Regions from separate parts of the Aeromicrobium sp. SORGH_AS_0981 genome, predicted to be linked through region 1. Evidence: predicted binding sites of a transcription regulator. Region 1 holds the regulator's gene; the other holds the start of a gene.

The links. The regulator LexA, encoded in region 1, represses DNA repair genes until DNA is damaged. The targets are predictions, from matches to a motif close to TCGAACANNTGTTCGA.
Region 2: the regulator LexA is predicted to act here: its motif matches at 10,012-10,027, upstream of QE370_RS02400 (DUF222 domain-containing protein).

The regions. Positions count from the first base shown of each region.
Region 1 covers NZ_JAVIZD010000001.1:2,973,519-2,985,404, reverse strand. The annotation lists gene QE370_RS14755 (ATP-dependent DNA helicase) at 1-1,012, shown strand, start outside; gene lexA (transcriptional repressor LexA) at 1,087-1,875, opposite strand; gene QE370_RS14745 (LysM domain-containing protein) at 2,269-2,628, shown strand; gene QE370_RS14740 (glutamine amidotransferase-related protein) at 2,668-3,384, shown strand; gene QE370_RS14735 (VOC family protein) at 3,394-3,804, opposite strand; gene nrdR (transcriptional regulator NrdR) at 4,167-4,688, shown strand; gene QE370_RS14725 (vitamin B12-dependent ribonucleotide reductase) at 4,793-7,711, shown strand; gene QE370_RS14720 (hypothetical protein) at 7,782-8,030, shown strand; gene QE370_RS14715 (very short patch repair endonuclease) at 7,993-8,448, shown strand; gene QE370_RS14710 (DNA cytosine methyltransferase) at 8,451-9,527, shown strand; gene QE370_RS14705 (DEAD/DEAH box helicase family protein) at 9,609-11,886, shown strand, end outside.
Region 2 covers NZ_JAVIZD010000001.1:424,239-436,124, forward strand. The annotation lists gene QE370_RS02325 (hypothetical protein) at 1-79, shown strand, start outside; gene QE370_RS02330 (hypothetical protein) at 76-507, shown strand; gene QE370_RS02335 (hypothetical protein) at 500-874, shown strand; gene QE370_RS02340 (hypothetical protein) at 946-1,623, shown strand; gene QE370_RS02345 (hypothetical protein) at 1,627-1,869, shown strand; gene QE370_RS02350 (pyocin knob domain-containing protein) at 1,989-4,436, shown strand; gene QE370_RS02355 (hypothetical protein) at 4,453-4,680, shown strand; gene QE370_RS02360 (DUF6527 family protein) at 4,677-5,021, shown strand; gene QE370_RS02365 (hypothetical protein) at 5,088-5,558, opposite strand; gene QE370_RS02370 (hypothetical protein) at 5,647-5,946, opposite strand; gene QE370_RS02375 (hypothetical protein) at 5,939-6,271, opposite strand; gene QE370_RS02380 (hypothetical protein) at 6,387-6,743, shown strand; gene QE370_RS02385 (DUF3263 domain-containing protein) at 6,740-7,033, opposite strand; gene QE370_RS02390 (hypothetical protein) at 7,336-7,887, opposite strand; gene QE370_RS02395 (hypothetical protein) at 8,076-8,612, shown strand; gene QE370_RS02400 (DUF222 domain-containing protein) at 8,827-9,999, opposite strand; gene QE370_RS02405 (SDR family oxidoreductase) at 10,273-11,064, opposite strand; gene QE370_RS02410 (alpha/beta hydrolase) at 11,061-11,886, opposite strand, start outside.

The DNA of each region.
Region 1 (11,886 bases):
CGAGGCGCTGGCGCGCGTGCGCGACGCTGCACGCGCCTGCCTCTCTGCGTTCCCCCGCGAGAAGGTGGAGGTCGAGGGTGACGCCGCACGGCAGCAGGCCAAGGCCGGACTGGAGGAGATCCGGCTGGTCGCCGACCGGATGGCCTCGCTGCGGGAGACCGAGGTGCTGTGGATGTCGGATGCTCGCGGCCCGGTGCTGCACGTCGCACCGATCGACGTCTCGGGAAGCCTGCGCGACAAGCTGTTCGAGGAGAAGACCGTCGTCCTCACCAGCGCCACGCTGACCGTCGGTGGCGGCTTCGAGCCGGTGGCCGCCTCCGTGGGCCTGTGGCGCGACGATGCGGACCGGTGGACCGGCCTCGACGTCGGCTCGCCGTTCGACTACCGGCGGCAGGGCATCCTCTACGTCGCCAAGCACCTGCCTCCGCCGGGACGCGACGGCATCACCGACGCGCAGCTCGACGAGATCGCCGACCTGCTCGAGGCCGCCGGCGGTCGCACCCTCGGGCTGTTCTCCTCACGTCGCGCTGCGGAGGCCGCGGCCGAGGGCGTCCGCACGCGGCTGCCGGGCCGGGAGATCCTCTGCCAGGGCGACGCGCACCTGTCGGAGCTCACGCGCCGGTTCGCCGCCGAGGAGGAGACCAGCCTGTTCGGCACGCTGTCGCTCTGGCAGGGCATCGACCTGCCGGGCGACACCTGCCGGCTGGTGGTCATCGACCGGGTGCCCTTCCCTCGCCCCGACGACCCGCTGATGAGCGCCCGTCAGCGACTGGTCGAGAAGCGGGGCGGCAACGGATTCATGAGCGTCGCCGCGGCGCACGCCGCGCTGCTCCTGGCCCAGGGGGCGGGGCGGCTGATCCGGCGCACCGACGACCGTGGGGTGGTTGCGATCCTCGACCCCCGCATCGTCACGGCGCGGTACGGCAGCTTCCTGGCGGCGTCGCTGCCGCCGCTGTGGCGTACGACCGACCGCGACGCGGTGCTCGGCGCGCTGCGCCGCCTCGACGACTGAGCCTGGAACGCATACAGGCCCCGTCCCTCGGTGGGGGACGGGGCCTGTGTGCGTGAGAGGACGACCAGGAGCACTCAGAGACGGCGCAGGACCGTCGTGACCTTGCCCAGGATCGTGGCGTGGGTGCCGTCAATGGGGGAGTAGTCGTCGTTGTGCGGGAGCAGCCAGACCTGGCCGTCCTTGCGCTGGAAGGTCTTGACGGTGGCCTCGCCGTCGAGCATGGCGGCGACGATCTCGCCGTTCTCGGCGACCGGCTGCTGACGGACGACCACGTAGTCGCCGTCGCAGATCGCGGCGTCGACCATCGAGTCGCCCCGGACCTCGAGGAGGAACAGCGTGCCGTCGCCGACGAGGGTGCGGGGGAGGGGGAAGATCTCCTCGACCTGCTCCTCGGCGAGGATCGGGCCGCCGGCAGCGATCCGCCCGACCATGGGAACGTAGGTGGCCTCGGGGCGCTGGTCGCCGAAGCCCGTCTCGTCCACGACGGAGTCGTCGGCCGAGCTGAGCGTCCGTCGGGCCTTGACGACCTCGGGCAGGAAGATCTCGATCGCGCGGGGACGGTTGGGGTCGCGCTTGACGTAGCCGAGGCGCTCCAGCACCCGTAGCTGGTGCGCCACGGACGACGTGCTGGCCAGCCCGACGGCGCCGCCGATCTCGCGCATGCTCGGCGGGTAGCCGCGCTGCTCGATCTGGTCGCGCATGAAGTGAAGAATCTTCTGCTGACGTCCGGTGAGACCGGTCATCTCGTCGACCGGGCCGTCGGGGAGCTCGCGCACGGAGTTGCGTGAACCCTTCGGGCGACCGCGGCGCGGGCCCTCGCTGGACGGGTCGACAGCGTCGTCGGCTGGGGTGTCGTCGCTCATGGGGACCACGCTAGACCTCTGGGAGGACGTTTACAAACACATGTTCGACAGCGTGTCGCTGTTCGAACAGGGCGTCCTACGGGGTCTTCGACGTGGCCGCGCGCCGTGGAGGATGGGGTGCGAGCTGGGTGCGGTCGGTCACGTTCGAACATTTCTTCGCATGACTTCTGCCTGGAATAGCAGTGATGATCGAGCAGAGATCGACATCGTGTTCGACAGGGGGCTGCTTTTGTCGGCACCTTCCCCTACAGTCGTACACGTGTTCGATCGAACATCTGTTCGCCGGATTCGCTGAGCAACCGCCCGCGGAGGACCGACGTTCGAATGACATCGGCAGGCGTTCGATCGACACACCAGACCTCGCACGATCCTCTTCCTTCCCCGGAGGCCCCCATGAGCACCATCTCGATCACCACGTACGACCGTCGCACCCTGCGTCGTCCCGCCGTTGCCGCTCCCGTCCGGCTGACCCGCCGTGGTCGCCTGGTGCTGGTGCTCGCGGTGATCGCCGCCCTCGCCGTGGGCGCGGTCGTGCTCGGCTCCTCGACGGTCGCCACCGACGAGGCCGGCGCCGTGCCCGCCACGCGCGTCGTCACCGTGCAGGAGGGGCAGACCCTCTGGCAGATCGCCGCCGAGGCCAACCCCGAGGGCGACGTGCGCGACACGGTCGACGACATCATGCGCATGAACTCCCTGCCCAGTGCCGGTGACCTGCAGCTGGGCTCCGACCTGGCGGTCCCGGTCTACCAGTGACCTGGCCGTCCGGCACCGCGCGTCGGGCACCATGGGGGCATGGCTCCCGGACCTGACGCGCACCCCCTGGTCGTCCACGTCGTCGCCGACGCGACCGACCGCGACGGCGGGCACGTGCTGGAGCGGCTCGAGGAGCTCGGCGCCGAGATCGACTGGCTCGACCGCGACGACCTCCCGCCGCACTGGGACGCCGACGGCGTCGACCTGCTGCTCTTGCTCGGTTCGGAGCGCTCCGCGCACGACCCGCGGTGGGAGGCGGTCGTCGAGCGGGAGTCCGACATGGTCCGCGTCGCCGTCGGCACTGGCACGCCGGTGATGGCGATCTGCTACGGCGCGCAGCTCGCGGCACGAGCCCTCGGAGGCACGTCGTATCGCGGCGACGGGGCCGAAGCGGGCTGGAAGCGGATCGACACGATCGACGAGGTGCTCTGCCCGGAAGGCCCCTGGGCGCAGTTCCACCAGGACGTGCTGGCGCCACCGCCGACCTCGACGGTCCTCGGCCACTCCTGGTTCGGGCCGCAGTGCTTCGTCGACGAGGCCTTCGGCGGACGGGTCATCGCCTGGCAGTTCCACCCCGAGGTCACGACTGCGACGTTCGCCCGCTGGGTCGACGAGGACGCCGCCCTCGTCCGCGCGGAGGGCTCGTCCCCGAGCGAGCTGAAGCGTCAGGCGCTCGCCAACGCCGTGCGGAGTCGCCGGGCCGCGCACGACCTCGTCGACGCCGCTCTCGCCTACCTGCGCGTGCGGACCATCTAGGCCTCCGAGTCAGGAGGTCGCGACGTTGAACAGCCAGGCCACGCCGAACGTGTCGTTCAGCAGGCCGAACTCGTCACCCCACGGCGCGGGAGCCAGCGGCACCACGACCTCGGCGCCCTCGCTGAGCCCGGTGAAGTAGTCGCGCAGGCGCTCGTCGTCGCCCGTGAGCGCGATGTTGATGGCGGTGCCCATCGCGGGGTCGTCGCCACCGGGAGGCGTGTCGGAGGCCATGATGTCCAGCCCGGCGTCGGACACGAGGTGGCCGTGCATGACCAGGTCGGCGCGGGAGGGGTCGTCGCTCATGCCGTAGTCGCCGAAGGTGGCGATCGTCAGCTCGCCTCCGAGGACGGAGTGATAGAACTCCAGCGCCGCGCGCGACTGGTCGCGGAAGTTGAGGTACGGGTTCAGGCGGATGGTCATCGCACCATCCTGCTCGCTCTTGTTCCGAGATGGAACAGAACGGCCGGATCCGGTGACGAGCGGCCCCGCGACACGCCCTCCCGGTGGCCGTGCTGGTCGTGTCACAGCGCCCTGACCTGCGCAAACGCGACCCGCACGGATTTGTCGGGGCAGATGTGTTGACTGGCTTGCACGACCTTGTGCCGAGGCGTACCGTAGCCACTACATCTAGTGATTACATCGATGTAGTTCTCCACATCTAGTCCCACAGAGAACGCCGAGTTACCCACAGGAATGGCGGGGAATCCACCGGGAATCCCCAGTTCCGTCCCCAGGTCGGCCAGTCCCGACCGACCCCATCAGCCCACGGAGAGGAGAGCACGATGAACTGCCCCTTCTGCAAGGACGGCGACACCCGCGTGCTCGACTCGCGCGTGGCCGACGATGGCGGCGCCATCCGGCGACGTCGCGTCTGCGGGCACTGCCAGAAGCGGTTCACGACCATCGAGCAGATGCAGCTCACCGTGCTCAAGCGCTCCGGCGCCACCGAGCCGTTCAACCGCGAGAAGGCCGTCGCGGGCGTCCGCAAGGCGTGCAAGGGTCGCCCCGTCTCCGACGACGACCTCGCACGTCTCGGCCAGCAGGTCGAGGACGCACTGCGCGAGAGCGGGGCGGCGGAGATCGCCGCCGACGAGGTGGGGCTGGCCATCCTCGAGCCGCTCAAGTGCCTCGACGAGGTCGCGTACCTGCGGTTCGCGAGCGTGTACAAGGCGTTCGACTCCGTCGACGACTTCGCCGCCGAGATCGCCGAGCTCATGGCTCGGGCGGCCGACGGGGAGCTCGCCGAGCACACGGCCCACCGCGACGACCCCCGCGAGCACGACAGCACCACGCAGCACCCCTGAACCGCTGCTCGTCCCGCGGGACGAGCGGACGTACGACAGCAGCACGGCCTGAGCCTCGGGCCCACCCTTTTACACACCCTCAGCGAGACCACAGGAGCAATCTCATGACGGAGACGGTCGACGGATCGACGAGCCGGGCACAGTCCGGACGCGCGCGTGCACGCAAGGGCAAGGCCCTCAGCATCGAGCGCGTGTACACCACCGAGGGCGTGCACCCCTACGACGCGGTGACGTGGGAGCGTCGCGACGTCGTTCAGACCAACTGGAAGACCGGCGAGACCGTCTTCGAGCAGCGCGGCGTGGAGTTCCCCGACTTCTGGAGCGTCAACGCGTCCACCATCGTCACCACGAAGTACTTTCGTGGCGCCGTGGGCTCGCCCGAGCGTGAGCAGAGCCTGCGCCAGCTGCTCGACCGCGTCGTGCTCACCTACACGAAGGCGGGCAAGGAGCACGGCTACTTCGCCACCGACGCCGACGCCGAGGTCTTCGAGCACGAGCTGACCCACATGCTCCTGCACCAGGTGTTCAGCTTCAACAGCCCCGTCTGGTTCAACGTCGGCACGTCGAGCCCGCAGCAGGTCAGCGCCTGCTTCATCCTCGCCGTCGACGACTCGATGGACTCGATCCTCAACTGGTACCGCGAGGAGGGTCTGATCTTCAAGGGTGGGTCGGGCGCCGGCCTCAACCTCTCGCGCATCCGTTCGTCGAAGGAGCTGCTCCGCTCCTCCGGCGGCACCGCGTCCGGTCCGGTCTCCTTCATGCGCGGCGCCGACGCGTCCGCCGGCACCATCAAGTCCGGCGGTGCGACGCGCCGTGCGGCCAAGATGGTCGTCCTCGACGTCGACCACCCGGACATCGTCGAGTTCGTCGAGACCAAGGAGCGCGAGGAGGAGAAGATCCGCGTGCTCCGCGACGCGGGCTTCGACATGGACCTCGGTGGCGAGGACATCACCAGCGTCCAGTACCAGAACGCCAACAACTCGATCCGCGTCGACGACGCGTTCATGCGCGCCGTCGAGGAGGGCACCTCCTACGGCCTGCGCGCCCGCACGAGCGGCGAGGTCATCGAGGAGATCGACGCGAAGGAGCTGTGGGGCAAGGTCGCGAAGGCCGCGTGGGCCTGCGCCGACCCGGGCATCCAGTACGACTCCACGATCAACGACTGGCACACCACGCCGGAGACGGGGCGCATCACCGCCTCGAACCCGTGCTCGGAGTACATGCACCTCGACAACTCCAGCTGCAACCTCGCCAGCCTGAACCTGCTCAAGTTCCTCTCCGAGGACGGCACGACGTTCGACGTCGAGCGGTTCGTCAAGAGCGTCGAGCTGATCATCACGGCGATGGACATCTCGATCTGCTTCGCCGACTTCCCGACCGAGGCGATCGGCGAGACCACGAAGGCCTACCGTCAGCTCGGCATCGGCTACGCCAACCTCGGCGCGATGCTCATGGCCTCGGGCCTGGCCTACGACTCCGACGGCGGCCGTGCGCTCGCCGCGTCGATCACGTCGCTGATGACCGGTGTGTCCTACCGTCGCTCGGCCGAGCTGGCCGGTGTCGTCGGTCCGTACGACGGCTACCAGCAGAACGCGGCGCCGCACACGCGCGTCATGCGCAAGCACCTCGCGGCGAACGACGACATCCGCACGATGCACTCGATGGACATCGCCGTGCAGCGCGAGGCCACGAAGCAGTGGGCGGACAACCTGAAGATCGGCGAGAAGAACGGCTGGCGCAACGCCCAGGCGTCGGTGCTCGCCCCGACCGGCACCATCGGCTTCATGATGGACTGCGACACGACGGGCATCGAGCCCGACTTCTCGCTGGTCAAGTTCAAGAAGCTCGTCGGCGGCGGCTCGATGCAGGTCGTCAACCAGACCGTCCCGGTCGCGCTGAAGAAGCTCGGCTACACGGGCGAGACCATCGAGGCGATCATGGAGTACATCGCCGAGAAGGGTCATGTCGTCGACGCTCCCGGCCTGAAGACCGAGCACTACGAGGTCTTCGACTGCGCCGTCGGTGACCGCGCCATCAAGCCCATGGGCCACGTGCGCATGATGGCGGCGGCCCAGCCGTTCCTGTCCGGCGCGATCTCCAAGACGGTCAACATGCCGGAGACGTCCACGGTCGAGGAGATCGCCGACGTCTACTTCCAGGGCTGGAAGCTCGGCCTGAAGGCGCTCGCCGTCTACCGCGACAACTGCAAGGTCGGCCAGCCGCTGTCCTCGCAGAAGAGCCAGGACGACAAGACGTCGGCGTCGGCCACCGAGGCTGCGCCGGAGGTCAAGACGGTCGTCGTGGAGAAGCCGATCCGTCGTCGTCTGCCGAAGTCGCGCACGTCGATCACGACGTCGTTCAGCGTGGGTGGCGCCGAGGGCTACATGACCTCGGGTGCGCACGAGAACGGCGACCTGGGCGAGATCTTCCTGAAGCTCGGCAAGCAGGGCTCGACCCTGTCGGGCGTGATGGACGCCTTCTCGATCGCCGTGTCGATCGGCCTGCAGTACGGCGTGCCCCTCGAGACGTACGTCTCGAAGTTCACGAACCTGCAGTTCGAGCCGTCGGGCCTGACGGACGACTCCGACGTCCGGATGAGCAAGTCGATCATGGACTACGTCTTCCGCCGCCTGGCGCTGGACTACCTCGACTACGAGACCCGCTCGGCGCTCGGCATCCACTCGGCCGAGGAGCGTCAGCGCTACCTCGACACGGGCAGCCACCAGCCGATCAGCAAGGGCTCGACGGCCGCTGAGCTGGTCGAGACCGAGCCGGAGACCCTGAAGCAGGCTGCGACGGCCGAGGCCGCCGCCACCCCCGCCGCGGACGTCACCGCGGAGCAGGCCCAGGCCGACACGGCCAAGCCCGCCCCGCAGACGGCCCACACGTCGGCCGAGCTCCTCGAGGTCATCACCGGCTCCGCAGTCGACTCGCCCCTCTGCATGACCTGCGGCACCAAGATGCGCCCCGCCGGCTCCTGCCACGTCTGCGAGGGCTGCGGCAGCACCAGCGGCTGCAGCTGATCCGTGCAGCGTCGTTCGGCCCGGCATCACGATGCCGGGCCGAACGACGCTCTCATCGAAAGAACTGATCATGGCCACCCGAGCAGACCTGCCTCAGTACGTCATCGAAGCTCTTGATGTCCTGGGAGGTCGTGGCACCGTCCTCGACGTCAGCAAGGTCGTCTGGGCTCGTCACGAGGACGATCTGCGTTCCTCGGGTGACCTCTTCTACACCTGGCAGTACGACCTCCGCTGGGCCGCTCAGAAGCTCCGCAACACGGGCATACTCGAGAAGGTCGACGGTGACCGCAGTGGCGTATGGACCATCGCCCGTTCCTGAGCGCCGCATCCCGGGTGCGTCGTCCGCCGACGTCAGCCGGCGGATGGCGCGTCAAGCTCGTCGTGACACACGGCCCGAGATGGTGGTCCGAAGGGCTCTGCACGCGGCGGGGCGCCGCTTCCGGGTGCAGATACGAGTGCCCGGACGTGCTCGCCGAACCATCGACATCGCTTTTCCGCGACAGAAGGTCGCTGTGTTCATCGACGGATGTTTCTGGCACCGCTGCCCCTTGCACGCGACGTCGCCGGCCGCCAACGGCGAGTGGTGGGATACGAAACTGGCTGCGAACGAGGTACGAGATCGCGACACGGATCTCGTACTCGAGGAGAACAACTGGGTTGTCCTCCGGTTCTGGGAGCATGAGCCCACCGACTCGGTGGTCGCCGAGATCGAGCGACACCTGCAGGACAGGACGTGAGTGTGAAAATCGCAGCGACGACCGCACTGACCATGGTGGATCTCTTCGCGGGCTGCGGCGGCATCACGTCCGGATTCATGCGGACCGGTCAGTTCCGGCCCATCGGTGCCGTCGAAATGGACCGCGAGGCCGCGGCGACCTACGCGCAGAACTTCGGCGAGCACATTCACGTGGGTGACATCGCGGGCTGGGTCTCGGGTTCGCTGCCCTCGGCGGACGTCGTCGTCGGAGGACCTCCGTGCCAGGGCTTCTCACAGCTCGGCAAGCAGGACCCGCTCGACGTGCGCAGCGGCATGTGGGGCCATTACGTGACCGCGCTCGAAGCGATTCGGCCGACGTACTTCGTCATGGAGAACGTCCCGCAGTTCCTGAAGTCTCCCCAGTTCGAGGAGTTCAGCCGTCAGTTCGGTGCGCGGGGGAGGCTCTCTCGGTACCGACTGGACCCTTACATCCTCGATGCCTCGCTCTACGGAACGTCTCAACGCCGACGTCGGGCAGTCGTGATCGGTTCATTGAAGGACACCGGCCCCGTGCTGTTCCGGGCGGCGTCCCGACCGTCGACCGTGCGGGAAGCGTGGGTCGACCTGCCTACGAAGGTCGACACGATCGATCTGCCTCAATCCTTCGTGGAGGTCAACGGCGGAACAGTGCAGGGAGCGTTCAAGCTGCGCGATCTCCACTTCACCCGTGTCCCGACGGACCTCTCCATGGCTCGTTACCGAGCGATCCCACCAGGAGGCGATCGCCGTGACCTTCCGGACGAGCTCAAGGCCCCGTGTTGGCGACGGCACACCCGGGGATCGGCCGACGTCATGGGCCGGCTCTCTCTCGACAAGCCCTCCGTCACGATCCGCACCGAGTTCTTCAAGCCGGAGAAGGGTCGGTACCTGCATCCGACGGAGAATCGACCTATCACCCATGCCGAAGCAGCGGCCATTCAAGGCTTCGACGAGGACTTCATGTGGTGCGGGAGCAAGATCTCGATCGCTCGCCAGATCGGCAACGCCGTACCACCGCCTCTCGCCGAGTCCATCGCCGACGCTTTGCTGGAGTCCGCCGGCATGGCTCGAGAGGACTAGCTTTTCTGAAGTTGTACAAAACCTTCATGTCTGACCCTCGCTCGCTGATAGACAAGTGCTTTCGGTTCTGAGGGGGCGGATGTGGCGCACGGTGAATGGCAGGGATCCGGCGGCGAGGTCGGTGTAGAGGTCACCCGTCAGTCCGAAACGTGTCTGCAGACCTACGCGGGCGATCCGAAGAGAGTGGAGCAGGACGCGACCATCGAACGGAGCATCGCCGAGGGTGGCTACGGGCGCAAGCAGGTCTACGAGCTCGTGCAGAACGGCGCCGACGCCATGCTCGGGGCGCCTGGTCGTATCGAGGTCGTTCTCACCGATTCGTGTCTCTACGTAGCGAACGAAGGGCGTCCGATCACCATCGACGGGGTGCACGCGCTGATGGCGTCCCACCTCTCGCGGAAGCGTGGTGACGAGATCGGTCGTTTCGGTCTCGGCTTCAAGTCGGTCGTCGCACTGTCGGACCGCCCTGAGGTGTACAGCCGCACGGGATCGTTCGCTTTTGATCGCGCCGACGCCGAAAAGCGGATCAGGGCCGTCGTTCCCGACGCGCCCGACACGCCAACGATGCGACTGGCGCGAGCCCTCGATCCTCACGAGCGGAGAAGCGCAGACGATGTTCTCGACGATCTCATGGCCTGGGCCACCACCGTCATCCGAGTGCCTGTCGATCGAGGTGCCGCGGATCTGAAGCTCGATATTAGCGACTTCCCCGCCGAGTTCTTGCTGTTCTCTCCTCATGCGGAGCGTTTGACTCTTCGTTCCGACAAGGTTCAGCGTGAACTGAGCGTTTCGGCCGGGGAGGACGGAGTCCTCTCCATCAAGGACGGAGCCGCGATCGCGCGCTGGCGTATCGGCCGCCGTCAGCATCATCCGAGCTCTCTCGCCCTCGCCGACGCGGGCGCTGCGGCCCATCGCGAAGCAATCGCCGTCCAGTGGGCTGCTCCGCTGCAGAATCGTTCCGCTCTCGGCAGACTATGGGCGTTCTTCCCGACCGCGGACCGTACGACCTTGTCCGGCATCGTGAACGCGCCCTGGAAGCTCGGCGACGATCGACGGAACCTTCTTGAAGGGCCGTTCAACCTCGAGATCCTCGAGACAGTGCTTCCTTCACTGGTCGAGGAGGAGCTTCGCGGCCTGGTCGATTCGGCGGATCCATGCTCCTACCTTGAATTGCTTCCCGGTCGAGGGCGGGAATCCAGGAGCTGGGCAGACGACAAGCTCAATGGGCCCGTCATGGACCGGTTGAGCCGTGCACCCAGCCTTCCCGACATGACCGGTGCACTTCGTTCGCCTGAGACGATGCGGCTTCACCCCTCGGATCTCCCCAGCGCTGCACTGGAAGCCTGGAGGTCGCTCGAGCCGTCTCCGTCCGGCTGGGTTCACCACAGCGTCGACAGCGGCGGGACCGATCGTCGAGCTCGGGCCGAGCGTCTTCTCAACGCGGACGGACCTCCAGACGCAGCCACTTGGGTGGCAGCCCTCGTCGAAACGCGCACCGCCGAGGGAAGCGCTGCGGCGCTCCGGGTGATTGCCACCCTCCGGAATCATTCGAGCTTCGATGCCGTGCGCAAGGTCCCTTCGGTGCTGCTGGAAGACGGCTCGGTGGCGGAGGCGAGGCCCGGTCGGGTGTTCATCCGGTCGTCCGCCGCGGAGGTCAACGACCGATTCCTGCACCCAACGCTCGCCGCGGACCAGTCCGTGCTCGACATCCTGGCCGGGCTCGGCATCCGGCTCGTGGACCGACTGGGCGAGCTGCGTGCCGCGCTCTCCTTGCCGAACGAAAGGATCGATTGGCGTGCCGCGTGGTCCTTGTCCCGCCAGTGCGATCCCGACCAGGTTCACGATGCGATCAAGGAGGAGGTGGGCACCCCCGTCGAGAGCGCGGTGAAGGTGCGCAACCGCGACGGGCGGTTCGTCCCGATGTCCGAGTGCTTCCTTCCCGGCGGGGTGGTGTCCCCACACGATCGCGGCCACAGCCGATGGATGATCGACACCGATTGGCACAGGGACGATGTCGAGCTGCTGGATCGCCTCGGTGCCGTCGCTCAGCCCGTACGGAGAGCTGGCACGCCGAAGGAACGATGGCTCGCGCAGTACGAGGAGGCGATCGTCGAGAAGTACATCGCTGACTCGACCGGCGCCAAGCCGCGGGCCGACCGACTTGTGGTGAACGGCGAAGCTCCCCCGTGGCCGTTACAGATGCTCCCGCAGCTCAAAGGTGAGGCAGCGGCGCACCTGACGGCCACCGCCCTCGATCTGATGCCGGCCCGCTCCTGGACGGTTCGGCACGCGACCAACGCCACGCATCCCACGAGACCGTACAAGGACCCGACGCTGTGGTGGCTGCACCAGCACGGCG
Region 2 (11,886 bases), 2.5 Mb from region 1:
CGTCGTGCTGCGCCCCGGCGCGGACTTCGTGCGCATCCCGGCCGCGGAGTTCGACGCGCAGTGGATGCCGAACGCATGAGCACCGACCTGTACGTCCTGCGCGACGGCCGCCACCCGGTCGTCCTCGGCATTCTCGTGTTCCTCGCCCTGGTATCGCTCTACAGCCTGGTCATCGACCCGCCCAGCCGGAACATCGACCTCGCCTTCGACTACCCCCAGCGGGCCATCTGGTCCGCGCAGGTGCTCACTGCCGCGCTCGTCACCCTCACCGGCCTGCACCTCAAGGACCGGATCCTCGGCGCGCTCGTCGAGCGCGTCGGCTGGGGCCTGATGGTCGTCGGCGTCGGCACCTACCTCACGATCCTGGCGACCTACTCTACCTGGAGCGCCGCGGGCATCGTCTTCGCGATCTCGGCCGGCGTCGTCGTCGGATCGGCGCTGCGCATCCGCCAGATCACCCGGGACCTGCACGACCTCCGCCGCACGAGCCGAGCACTCGATGCCTGACTGGTTCGGGAACCTGCTCATCGGAGCCGTCAGCGCCTCCTTCGGCGGCGGCCTCGCGACCCTCATCCTGGCCCCGCGCCAGCGCCGCAAGCTCAAGGCCGAGACCGACGCCACCGACGCGGACGCCGCCAAGGTCATCACCGACACCGCTATGCAGCTCCTCAACCCGCTGCGGGAGCAGGTCGCGGCGACGCAGACCCAGCTCGAGGAGACACAGACCCAGCTCGACGCGACCCGCACTCAGCTCGACGAGACGCAGACCGAGCTCGCCGGCACCCGCGCCGAGGCAGCCGCGCTCACCCGCGAGCTCGCCTGCATCCGCGAGGAGTACGAGCTGTACCGCGCGACGCACCCGCCCGCGCGCTGACTCACCCACCAGCCCACCCGCCGGCACCTCGCCGCGCGGGCAACTCCACCTGTCCAAGGAAGGACATCAACATGGCGAAGCTCTACGGGATGCCGACGTGCCGATGCGTCGAGATCTGGCTGCCCACGTTCCTGCGACTGCTCGCGCGCTACGGCATCACGGCCCGCGCCACCCAGCTCACGGGTGACTACGGACCCAGCGGCGGCACGCACGGCGGCGGCGGAGCGATCGACCTCGTCATCCAGAGCACGGGCGGTCGGACCCTGGCTGCGGCCTACTGGCTGGTGATCAAGCTCGCCCGCATCGCCGGCGCCGATCCCTCGTGGCACCGCCCCGCGGGCTGGAACAACGGCACGGGCATCAACCACGCGCACATCACCCTGCGCGGCTGCAAGCACCGTGCCGACGCGGCGATCGACCAGGAGTTCGACGTCGACGCGAGGCTGAACGGGCTGGCGAACAACGCCCCCGACCCCGGGTACAGGCCGCTGTCTCACCGCTCCTGGGCCGCCGGCGTGCGCTGGATGCGCTGGAAGCTGCTCCCGAGCCTGCCCGGTCTGCGCGTCGTCACGGCCGAGCAGGGCCTGCCGGTGCGCACCGCACGCGGCACCAAGGGTCCGATCGTGAAGACGCTGCGCAAGGGCGAGAAGTTCCGCATCCGCGGGCGCGACCCGCACAACCGCGAGTGGTTCATCACGACCAAGGGGAACCGCGTGAGCGCGTCCTCGAAGTACTCGAGGAAGGCCTGAGCCATGCGCCGCGCTCTCGTCCTGCTGCTCGCCGCGCTGCGGTCGGCCGGCGTGTGGGTGAACGCCCGCCGGAAGGCCGTCGTCGCGTTCGTCATGCCCGGGCTCGTGATCCTCGCCCCGACGCTGCTCGCCGGCGACGTGCCGACGGCGGGGGAGGTCCGGGTCGCGCTCGTGACGTGCGTCCTGACCGCCCTCGGCGTCGAGCGGATCTCGAACCGTCGCCCCGTCTCGAGCGGGCGGCACTGACTCGGCGGACCCGGCCCACCGGGGCCGGGTCCGCCTTCTGGTCGTCTCTCGCGACCGACTGCACGGACTCCCGACGGAGGCGCCAAGCCCCGTTGCCACCCTGGGGAAGGGACTGACCCATGACCACCCGCACTGTGCAGATCCGCACCAGCGTCCCGGGGCTCGACGGCCCCGTCCCGCTGGGCCCGGACGCCGAGGTCGACATCAAGCCCAGCCGAGCCTGGACCGTCGGCGACGCGATGCTGCTCCCCGAGCCTGTCACCGCCGCGGCCGGCACCGACGTGGCACTCGAGGTCACCCCCGCAGGCTGCGCCTACGAGGTCAGCATCGGCACACCCGACGGCTTCCACGGACCGATCTACGTCGTCGTGAACCCCGGCGGCCCGATCGCGCTCGTCAACCTGCCTGTCGTCGATCCCGAGACGCTCGACGCCGTCGACCCGGGCCCCGCCTGGTGGGCGGTCGCCGACGACATCGTCGCGGCGCGTGACGCCGCGCAGGCTGCGGCGATCTCGGCCGACCAGTCCGCGACCGCCGCAGCGCAGTCGGCCACGGCCGCCGATGGGTCGGCGACGACCGCAAGCACGAAGGCCGGCCAGGCAGCAGGGTCGGCGTCGGCCGCGGCGGGCTCGGCGAGCACCGCCAGCACGAAGGCCGGCGAGGCGTCGACCAGCGCGACGAGCGCCAGCAACTCCGCGACGTCGGCAGACACGGCTCGAGCGGCGGCCGTGGCCGCTCGCGACCAGGCCCTCGCGCAGACCTTCGGCGGCGCCGACCTGGGCACCAGCGACCTCAACACCATCACCACCCCCGGCATCTACAAGCAGGGTGTCGGGACCAACGCGACCGCGGCCTCGAACTACCCCGCGACCCGCGGCGGCACGCTCGAGGTCCGCTGGCTCGGGAACGCGTCGAACGTCCTGCAGACCTACACGGTGGAGAACTCGGGACGCCCGCTGAGCTGGGTGCGGTGGCGCTGGGCGGGCAACTGGCAGCCTTGGAGGTCTGCGACGGCACCCCGCGTGGTGCAGCCGTCTGGACAGCCCGGCACCGAGGTGCTCGCGATGGACGACGTCAACAACCGCGAGCAGGGCCTCATGGCGTTCGGCTACGACCTCGGCACTGCCGACCTCAACGTCGTCACGACGCCGGGCATCTACTCACAGCTCAACGCGGCGAACGCGCTCACCGCCTCGAACTATCCAGTGGCCGAGCGCTGCACCGTCGAGGTGGTGCCCACGGGGGCGTCGACCGTCGACGGCAGGTTCATCACCCAGCGCGTCACCGTCGTCGCCGGCGTGAACCGGCACCGCGACCAGTGGGTGCGCCGCGGCCAGCTCGTGTCCGGTTCGTGGTCGTGGGAGACCTGGCGGCGTGGCTCTGGCACCAGCGTGACGGCGGCTGCCGGTCAGCCGGGCAACAACCTGCTCCTGTGGGACGACGTCGCCGCCGCCAATGTGCAGGTGCCGCTCACGAACGTTGCACTCGGCAACGTCAACCTGAACGCCATCACCGTCCCGGGCACCTACGGCCAGGCGACCGTGGGCAACGCCACGGTGGACAACAACTACCCGCCTGTGCCCAATCGCGCGTGGATCATCGAGGTATCCCAGGCGGCCAGCGGCGCCACCGTGCAGCGCGCCACCATCCACTCTGGCGGGTCCGGTGCGACGCGCGGGTTCTGGCAGCGGCGCCTCATCGGCGGGTCGTGGGACTCCTGGTACTACACGCCCGCGCAGCGCTCCGTCCTGCCGACGTCCGGCGCGCCGGGCGTCGAGGTGTACACCCACGAGGAGGTCAGCGGCACCGAGCGGCAGCTCCACGTCACCAACATCGACCTTGGCACCGCAGACCTCAACGCGATCACGGTTCCCGGCACGTATCGCCAGTCCACCGGTTCGAACGCCACTCTCGCCGCTAACTACCCTGTCGCGGTAGGCGGCACCCTCGAGGTTCTGCCCGTCAACGGGTCGACCCGATTCCTTCAGCGGTACACGCCTCACACCGGCAGCAGCTCCACCGGCATGAGGGTGCGCTACGAGCGCGAGAACGCAAACGGCGCGTGGTCTGTCTGGCGGCCCTACTCCTCGCAGCGCACCGACAAGTCCGCCGGCATCGCCATCTACGCGTGGGACGAAGTCGCCGGCCGCGAGCAGCTCGTCTACGGCGACACCGGCCTGCGGGACATCAGCTCTCTGCTCGACACGAACCTCTTCGCCTCGGGCAGTGTGCTCTTCGTGCGCCGCAGGACCTACGAGGTGACGTTGCAGGGTGCGGTCATCGTGAACGCCGACATGACGACGGAGAACAACCTCATCCCGAGCACGCCGGGCTGGCCCTCCGGGTTCAGCATCCAGGCGCAGATCGTGACCCGCACCCCGTTCCGCATGTCGGCTGCTGCCGTCAACCACTACCTCCGCTACACGCAGGGTGTCGCGCAGGTCAGCCCGCTGGGCACCCTGACGCCCGGCCAAGGGTCCTTCGCCTTCCTCGTGAAGTACGACACGGCCTCGGCCTGGCCGACCTCCCTGCCGGGCAACCCGTCCGGCACCATCCCGAACGCCTGACCGAAGGAGCACGACCATGGCACTGCCCGCGATCGAGAACTACACCGACGAGAAGCTCGACGAGCTCCTGAACGCGATCCTCGCGCTGAAGGAGAAGCGCGAGCGACTGCGTCGCGTGCCCGAGCAGCTCGCCGAGCAGGCGCGCACGTTCGTTGCCGACGGCGGCGACGCCGAGACGCTGCGCACCGCGCTCGACGTCGCGCTCGAGCCCACGCCGGCCGACGTCGAGGAGACGCCGTCGTGATCGTCCGGCGCGACTCCGGGGGCGGCCTGTGGCTGTGGTGCCCCGGCTGCGAGGAGGCGCACCGGGTCTCCGTCGACGGTCACGCCGCATGGGAGTGGGACCACGACGAGGAGCGTCCGACCATCTCCCCGTCGCTCCTGGTCCGTGGCACGCAGTCGGCCGAGGGCGAGGACTTCCACAAGCCTCACCACCCGGACGTGGCCGCGGGCGGACCGATCGTCTGCCACTCCTTCGTCCGGGCGGGTCGGTGGGAGTTCCTGGCCGACAGCACACACCTCCTCGCCGGCCAGACCGTCGACGTCGTGCCGCTGCCCGACTGGCTCGCCCGACCCACCGCCTGACCCACCCAGCACGGCCTACGCGCCCCTCTCGCCACCACGGCGGGAGGGGCGCTTTCGCTGTCTGGCTCAGCCCTTCTTCGGGAGGCCCATCTCATCGAGACCTGCCGAGGCAAGAGCCTCCTGGTCATCTCGCTCGCTGTTCGCGAAGTGGAACACCAGCCTGGCGCGCAGACGGGCGCGAGCTTGCGGCGTCATGCGCGCCTGACGAAAGTTCGTGAGCCACTGCAGATCCTCGAGGTTCTTCTCGCCAATCGAAACACGCTCAACCAGCTCCACTACCCAAACCTTGTTCGGCTTGTCCGCGAGAGCGTCCGTAGGCTCAAGCAAGTGGAAGTACTTCGAGTACGACACTCCTTCTGAGGGCGCGTCAGTTCTGAGCGAGACCATCAGCTGGTGGTCGTCGGGTAGCCGCCGCACTTCTCCAATCCGGCCGAGCAGCACGGTGTGCTTCTGCTCGACAGTGCAGCACTGATCCAGCACCACTGCGTTCCTCGACGCGTAGACGCTGGCCCGCAACTCCTCGGTCGTGAGCTCCATGGTGCCTCGACGGGGAAACGGCATGCCGCAGAGCAAGTCACCCTGCCGAAGAGCGTCTTGAACTCCCGGCTTGGTCGTCTCCCACACCCTACGCGTCGCTGGTGTAGAACGCCGAGTAGTCCAGTTCGTCCGGGTGGGCGCTGAGTGCGGCCCGCATCATCGAGATATCCGCAGCCGTCAGGGTTTCGAAGTCGGCCTCGCTCAGTTCACGGACCGGCTCCAGGTGCAGTGGACGGTTCAGGTTGATGACTTCCGGCCCACCCATCGACAGCGTGCGGACCTCGAACGCAGTGTCCGACACCAAGGAGCGACCCATGGCCACAGCCGGCGGGGAAACAATCGAAGCAGCAAGGAGCACGCTGAGACCCATCGTCTTCACGTCAGACATGGCGCACCCCTTCCGAGTTCATGATGTTGTCGTACTGATCGATCGACCCTTGCAGGATAGCGACAAGTTCTGCGGCGCGGTCACGCGAGAACAAGAAGAGCCCTCGCCCCTGAACCTTCAGTTCTCCACCCAGAGCGGTCAACTGGGCTCTGACCTCATCCTCGGTCCCCAAGAGGATGGGCGGGAGGGCGTGGCCGAGGTAAATCAGGATGCCGTCCGGAACTCCCCCGCCGGCGGGCGGAGCGAGGCTCACCGCGACCTGGTTGATCGGGTGCAGCGTGAGGTCGTCTACAGACCACGACGGAGTCATCTGGATCTCGGTCATAGACCGAGTCTCGCATGAGCCCACCCGTGCTGCCTAGGTGGCGTACTTGACTGGCAGAACTGACCGTCCTTTCCAACCACGCGTTTCGTCGCTGGTGCGACCTACGCTCGCGCCCATGGCACGCAGCAGGCTGACCGACGACCAGCACCTCGAGATCCGACTCAGCTCGACAGCCCGCCGGCTCGCACGCGCCTATGTAGATCGAGCCGTCGCCGTGGCCGAGCTGCAGGAGCTCGCCGGCGGCCGCGGGGATCTCCTCGCGCTCGCGGCTGGTCGCGCGCTCGGCGACTTCCTCGCCCGGCCCACTGCGCAGTTCCCCGGCGACCTGCACGTCTCGGCGCTGCTGCTCGAGGCGGGCGCCGACCCTCGGCTCGTCGTCGTGCACACCGACGAGACGCGAGAGTACGTCGGCCGCGGCCACCACAGCACCGCGACGACGGGCGGTCCACCGAACGGCGGCTACCAGCCCTAGGGGCCGGTCACTGTCGCTGGTACTTTCCGCCGGATCCGCTGTAGGCGGTTGACCTCCACAGGGTGCGCGGCGAGCGCCTCGGGCATGTCGATCAGCTCGTTGAGCCGCTGCGCTGCTCGGGTCACCGAGAGCCCGGTGACCTCCATGACCTTCGCGTTGCGCATGCCCGGGTACCGCCACGCTTGAGACCAGATCTTGATGAGCTCGTGGTCGGACTCGGTGATCACGTCACGCGGGCGCGACGTCGGCTCGACGTCCTGGGTCTCGTCGACGGCGTCCTCGGCGGTCATGCGATCCATCATGCTCGCGTCCTCCGACATCGCAGACCGTCGTGGGGCAGCACGTGGGGCAGCGTCAGGTGTCATGACGTCACGCCGCGTCATAGGACTACCCCGCGAAAGCCTGCAATCGCGGGCAGAACAGCCACCGCATCATGCTGGGTCACAGTCCGTCATCATCCGCAGGACTCACTTTTAATCCGCGGGTTGTGGGTTCGAGTCCCACGGGGCCTACCTACCAGGGTTGTGGTTCGTGTCGAGCTGCGGACACATCCGGGTCACGACCGATCGATGCTCGACCGTCGCCGACGGATCTACTGCACCTGCGACCAGTCCATGGCGAGGACGTCGTCGATCACCGCGCCGTACTGGGAGCGGTCGAAGCGGGCGGACCAGACCTCGGCGTTGTAGCCGGCGAACGGCTCGTACGTGACCTGCCAGCCGATCTCGCGCCACTCGACCACGTCGTCGTCGACGACGACCTCGGTCGTCAGCGCTCCGCAGTCCAGGTCCCCGCAGGGGCACTCGAGGAGCACGACGCGACCGTCCTCGAACGCGGCCCCGAAGGGGGCCCACGGAGTCCCGCTCCGCCCGAGCAGCCGGTCGAGCCGGGTGCGTTCGAAGCGCGGGACGAACGTCGGCAGATCCGTGCGGTCGCCCCGCAGACGGAGCAACAGCTCGCGCCGCTGGTCCTCGTCCGCTCCGGCGTAGAGGGGCGGCATCGAGGTGGGGTCGTCGACGATCTCCCGGAGCGGGACGCCGTTGATCGTCCACTCCACCGCTGCCACCGACGACTCGGCCTGCCGCAACCTCTGGTCGCCGCCGAAGAGTGCGACGCGCGTCGTCTGCACGCCCAGCCGGTCCATGACCGAAGCCTAGGGGCCGCGGGACGCATCACCGACCGGGCATCGGGGCAGGGACCCGTGGCCCTCGCGGACCGTCCGTGGCGGTGGACAGGTCGCCCGAAGCTCGTCAGAATGGTCGGTTGCCTCGGCCGAGGGAACGGCGCGCGACCGACCGTCACCCGCCCTCATCTCGTGAACGAGGTCGACCCATGTCCTGGAGAACTCGCCGGCGGGCGCGCCGCCAACCGACGTACGTCCCGCCCCTGCGGTTCTGGATCGGTCCCGACGGGGAGATCGGCTACCCGCCCGAGCTGCTGGAATGGCCCTTGCCGCTCTCGCGCGGTCCGGCGCGCCCCACCCTCCCCCGCACCGAGGTCACCGGCGTCGACGCAGCGTCGCTGGCCGAGGCTGCGGCCAGCGGAGACCTTGCCGACCTCCTCCTGCCCGACGGCAACCGGCTGTACACCCACCACATCCGCATCGAGCACTTCGGCTACGCGTTCGCGCCCCTCCCCACCCTGACGCTGGTCCTGCCCTCCCCGTTCGACGATGGGCCGTCGACTCGGGTCCGGTTCGAGGACGCGGTCGTGACGGACTGGACGACCGAGGCGGGCTACTCGGCTGACCACCCGAACGACGAGCTGTGCGAGCTGCGGTGGGACGGCTGGCGCACCTTCCTCCTCGACTTCCTGAGCTTCAAGATCATCGTCCTCGCGAGCCGTCTCGACGTCGAGGTGCTTGAGTGAGGCCCGGGCGATCGGGCGCAGTCGCGAGACCGTCGACCGAGCTGCTCGCGGATCCTCGAGCGTCGAAGACACTCACGACCTCTCGCGCAGGTCGGGTTCGAAAGCCAGCGCCATCCCAAGAAGCTGATGCGCCTCAGTCGCGCCTCGGCATCGCCACCACCGTTCGGGCAACACTCCTCTCGCCATCCCCCACCCGGCTGAGTGCCGTAGCTACTCAGCCGGCTCGGGTGCGGCGGGAGCTGGCGTGTCGGGTCCTGAGGGTGCGGTGGGTCTGGTGGGTGTGGGGGTCGATGGTGAAGAACCCTTGGTGCACGGCCGCATGGCATCTCGGGCACAACCCGATGAGGTTGTGCAGGTCGGTGGTGCCGCCGTCGGACCAGTAGGTGATGTGGTGGACGTGGACGACGGGTCCTCTGCAGCCGGGTCCGGCGCAGGTGCCGTCTTGTCGGTTGACGACGGCCTTGCGCTGAGCCGGGGTGGCGAGGCGGTGGGTGCGGCCGACGTCGAGGACGGTGTGTCTGCCGGCGGTCAGGATGGGGGTGAGGTCGGCGTCGCAGAGCATCTGCTGCAGCTGGCCGGGGCCGATGGTCCCGAACCCGGCGAGCTCGCCGGTGGTTCGGTCGGGGTCCTGGGCGATCTGGGCGAGGTCGGCGGTCAGGTCCACGTGGGGGCGCACGCCTCTGTCCTGCGGCAGGCCCGAGGCGAGGATGCCGGACAGGAGCTGGTCGAGGGCGGTGACGCGGCGTTCGGCGACGGGTCGGTCGTCCTCGGCGCAGGTGGGGGCGGACAGTGACTGCAGGATCGTCTTGAGCTTGGTGCCGGTGTCGAAGGGCAGGAACCCGGTCACGGCCACGCCGTCACCGACGACGGAGACCTTGATGTCGTGCCGGTCCATCCCTTTGATCCAGGCCTCGTCGAGGTCGTCGGGGTGGGCGGTCGCGCGCAGCTTCTTGACGGCCTTGCGGATCTGGACCGGCTCGGCCCGCTCGGCCAGGCGCAGCATCCAGCCCATCGAGTGCTCCACGACCATCGGGTCGATGTGCCTGGCGGCGTAGCCGAACGCGTCCACATGGTCCAGGGAGACGGCGCCCTCGACGGCGAGTGACTCCAGGTCGGGCATGTCCCGCAGCGTCCGGCCGGAGCGGACCAGCTGGCCCGCCTGTCTGCCGTCGAGGTGCAGCTGGTCACGCAGCCAGTTCTTCAGGCTCGAGCAGCCCTCGGCCTCGAAGTCCCGGTGCTCGTCCACCTCCGCGACCAGGGCCACCTTCTCCGCGTCGATCGCGTTCGAGAGTCCCTGCAGGATCCGCAGCGCGTCGGTGGGCGTCGGGAAGGCGCGCAGCTCAGCGACGGCGACCTCGAGCCGGTCGGCGAGCTGCGTGCTGGACATGACTCCATGATACCGAACAGATGTTCGAGAAACAACCCTCAGTTCGACTTTTTGTCCTACAATTCCAGGGTTTGTCGCGTCGACCTCGAGGGGCGACCTCGTCCGCCCCGCGAGGCTCCGCTCGTGGCGGACGGCCTGCGGAGACCGCTCCGCCGAGGCTCGGAGCAGCAGGCGTGCGCGGCCATCCGCCCGGTGTGGCACAGCAGAGCCGCCGAGGGTCAGGACCAGTCGTGGTTCACCCCATCCAGCCTCACCGTCGCCTCAGCAGAAGACTCAGTGCTTGAGCGGGTTCAGCGACCGCCCCATCAGGTACTGCAGGCGGAACGGCACCGGGCGCATCGCGTGCGACAGCACCTTGTTCACGCGACCCGCGACGCAGACCGGCTTGCCCGTCTCGACGGCCGCCCAGCCCTCGCGCGCGACGGCGTCGGCCTCCTGCCAGAGGAGAGCGGGGAGCCGGTTGGCGGCCTCGGCGCTGCCCATCGTCGCGTGGAACTCGCTGCGGGTGAAGCCGGGGCAGAGCGCCGTCACGTGGACGCCGCGCGGCTTGAGCTCCATGTCGAGCGCCTGCGACATGTCGAGCACGTAGCTCTTGATGCCGGTGTACAGCAGGCTCTCGCCGGGCGGGGCGAACGCCGCGAGCGAGGAGACGTTGACGATGCGACCGTGGCCGCGCTGCTTCATGCCGGGCGCGAGGAGGTGGGCGAGCTCGGTCACGGCCGTCACCATCACCTGGATCTCCGCCGCGAGCGCCGACCACGGCGTCTCCGTGAAGGCCGCGTCGCCGGACAGGCCCGCGTTGTTGACGAGCACGTCGACCTCGAGACCCAGCTCCTGCACGGCCTCCACGACCGCGCGGGGCGCCGCGGGATCGCTCAGGTCGGCGGCGACGACCTCGACCCGCACGCCGCGCCGGTCGCGCAGCTCCTGCGCGAGCTCGTCGAGCTTCTCCTGACGGCGGGCCACGAGGACGAGGTCGAGACCGTCGTCCGCGAGGACGCGGGCGAACGCGGCGCCGATGCCGGAGGAGGCGCCGGTGACGAGGGCGGTACGGGACTGGCTCATGCAGGGTCCTTCGGGTGGGGCGGGACGTGGATGGTGAGGAACTCGAGCTGCTCCGCGACGACGGCGTCGAAGAGCGGCGCGACGTACGGGTCGAAGTGGCCACCGTCGTGCACGCGGACGGTGGACCGCGGGATCCGGGCCGCCGCCCGTTCGGCGACCCTCCGCGGCGTGATGGCGTCGCGCGTGACGATCTGGACGAGGACCGGGCAGGGGATCTGCGCGGCCCGGCGTCCGGGCGAGTAGAGACCGATGCGCAACGCGATGCGGGCCGCGACCGTGCGCGGGTAGACGTCCTCCCCCAGCCCCGACTCGCGGAACAGGGGCGTCATGCCGGGGTAGGCGTCCGGCGTCGTCATCATCCCGGTGCCGCCCGGACGGGCGACGCTGTCGACGAGCACCGGCGGCCGACCACGACGGGCCGCGACCAGGTCGCGCAGCGCCGGGACGGCCAGCCGGAGCGCGGCGCGTGCACCGGTGGCCCTCACGGCCGCCGGTCCGCTGACGTGCGGCACCTGCGCGACGACCGCGGCGAGCGGCTCCCCCTGGCTCGCCATCGTCAGCACGTGGCCGCCGGCGAACGACGTCCCCCACGCCACGACGCCGTCGGGGTCGACGTCCTCGAGCGACCGCGCGAAGCGGAGGGCCGCGCGCCAGTCGTCGTGCTGCATGGCGATGTCGAGGACCTGACGGGGCTCGCCCTCGCTGTCGCCGAAGCCGCGGTAGTCGAAGACGACCACGACGTACCCGGCGGCGGCGAAGCGCTCGGCGTACGCGTAGAGCCGCAGCGCCCGGACCGCGCCGAACCCGTGAGCCATCACCACC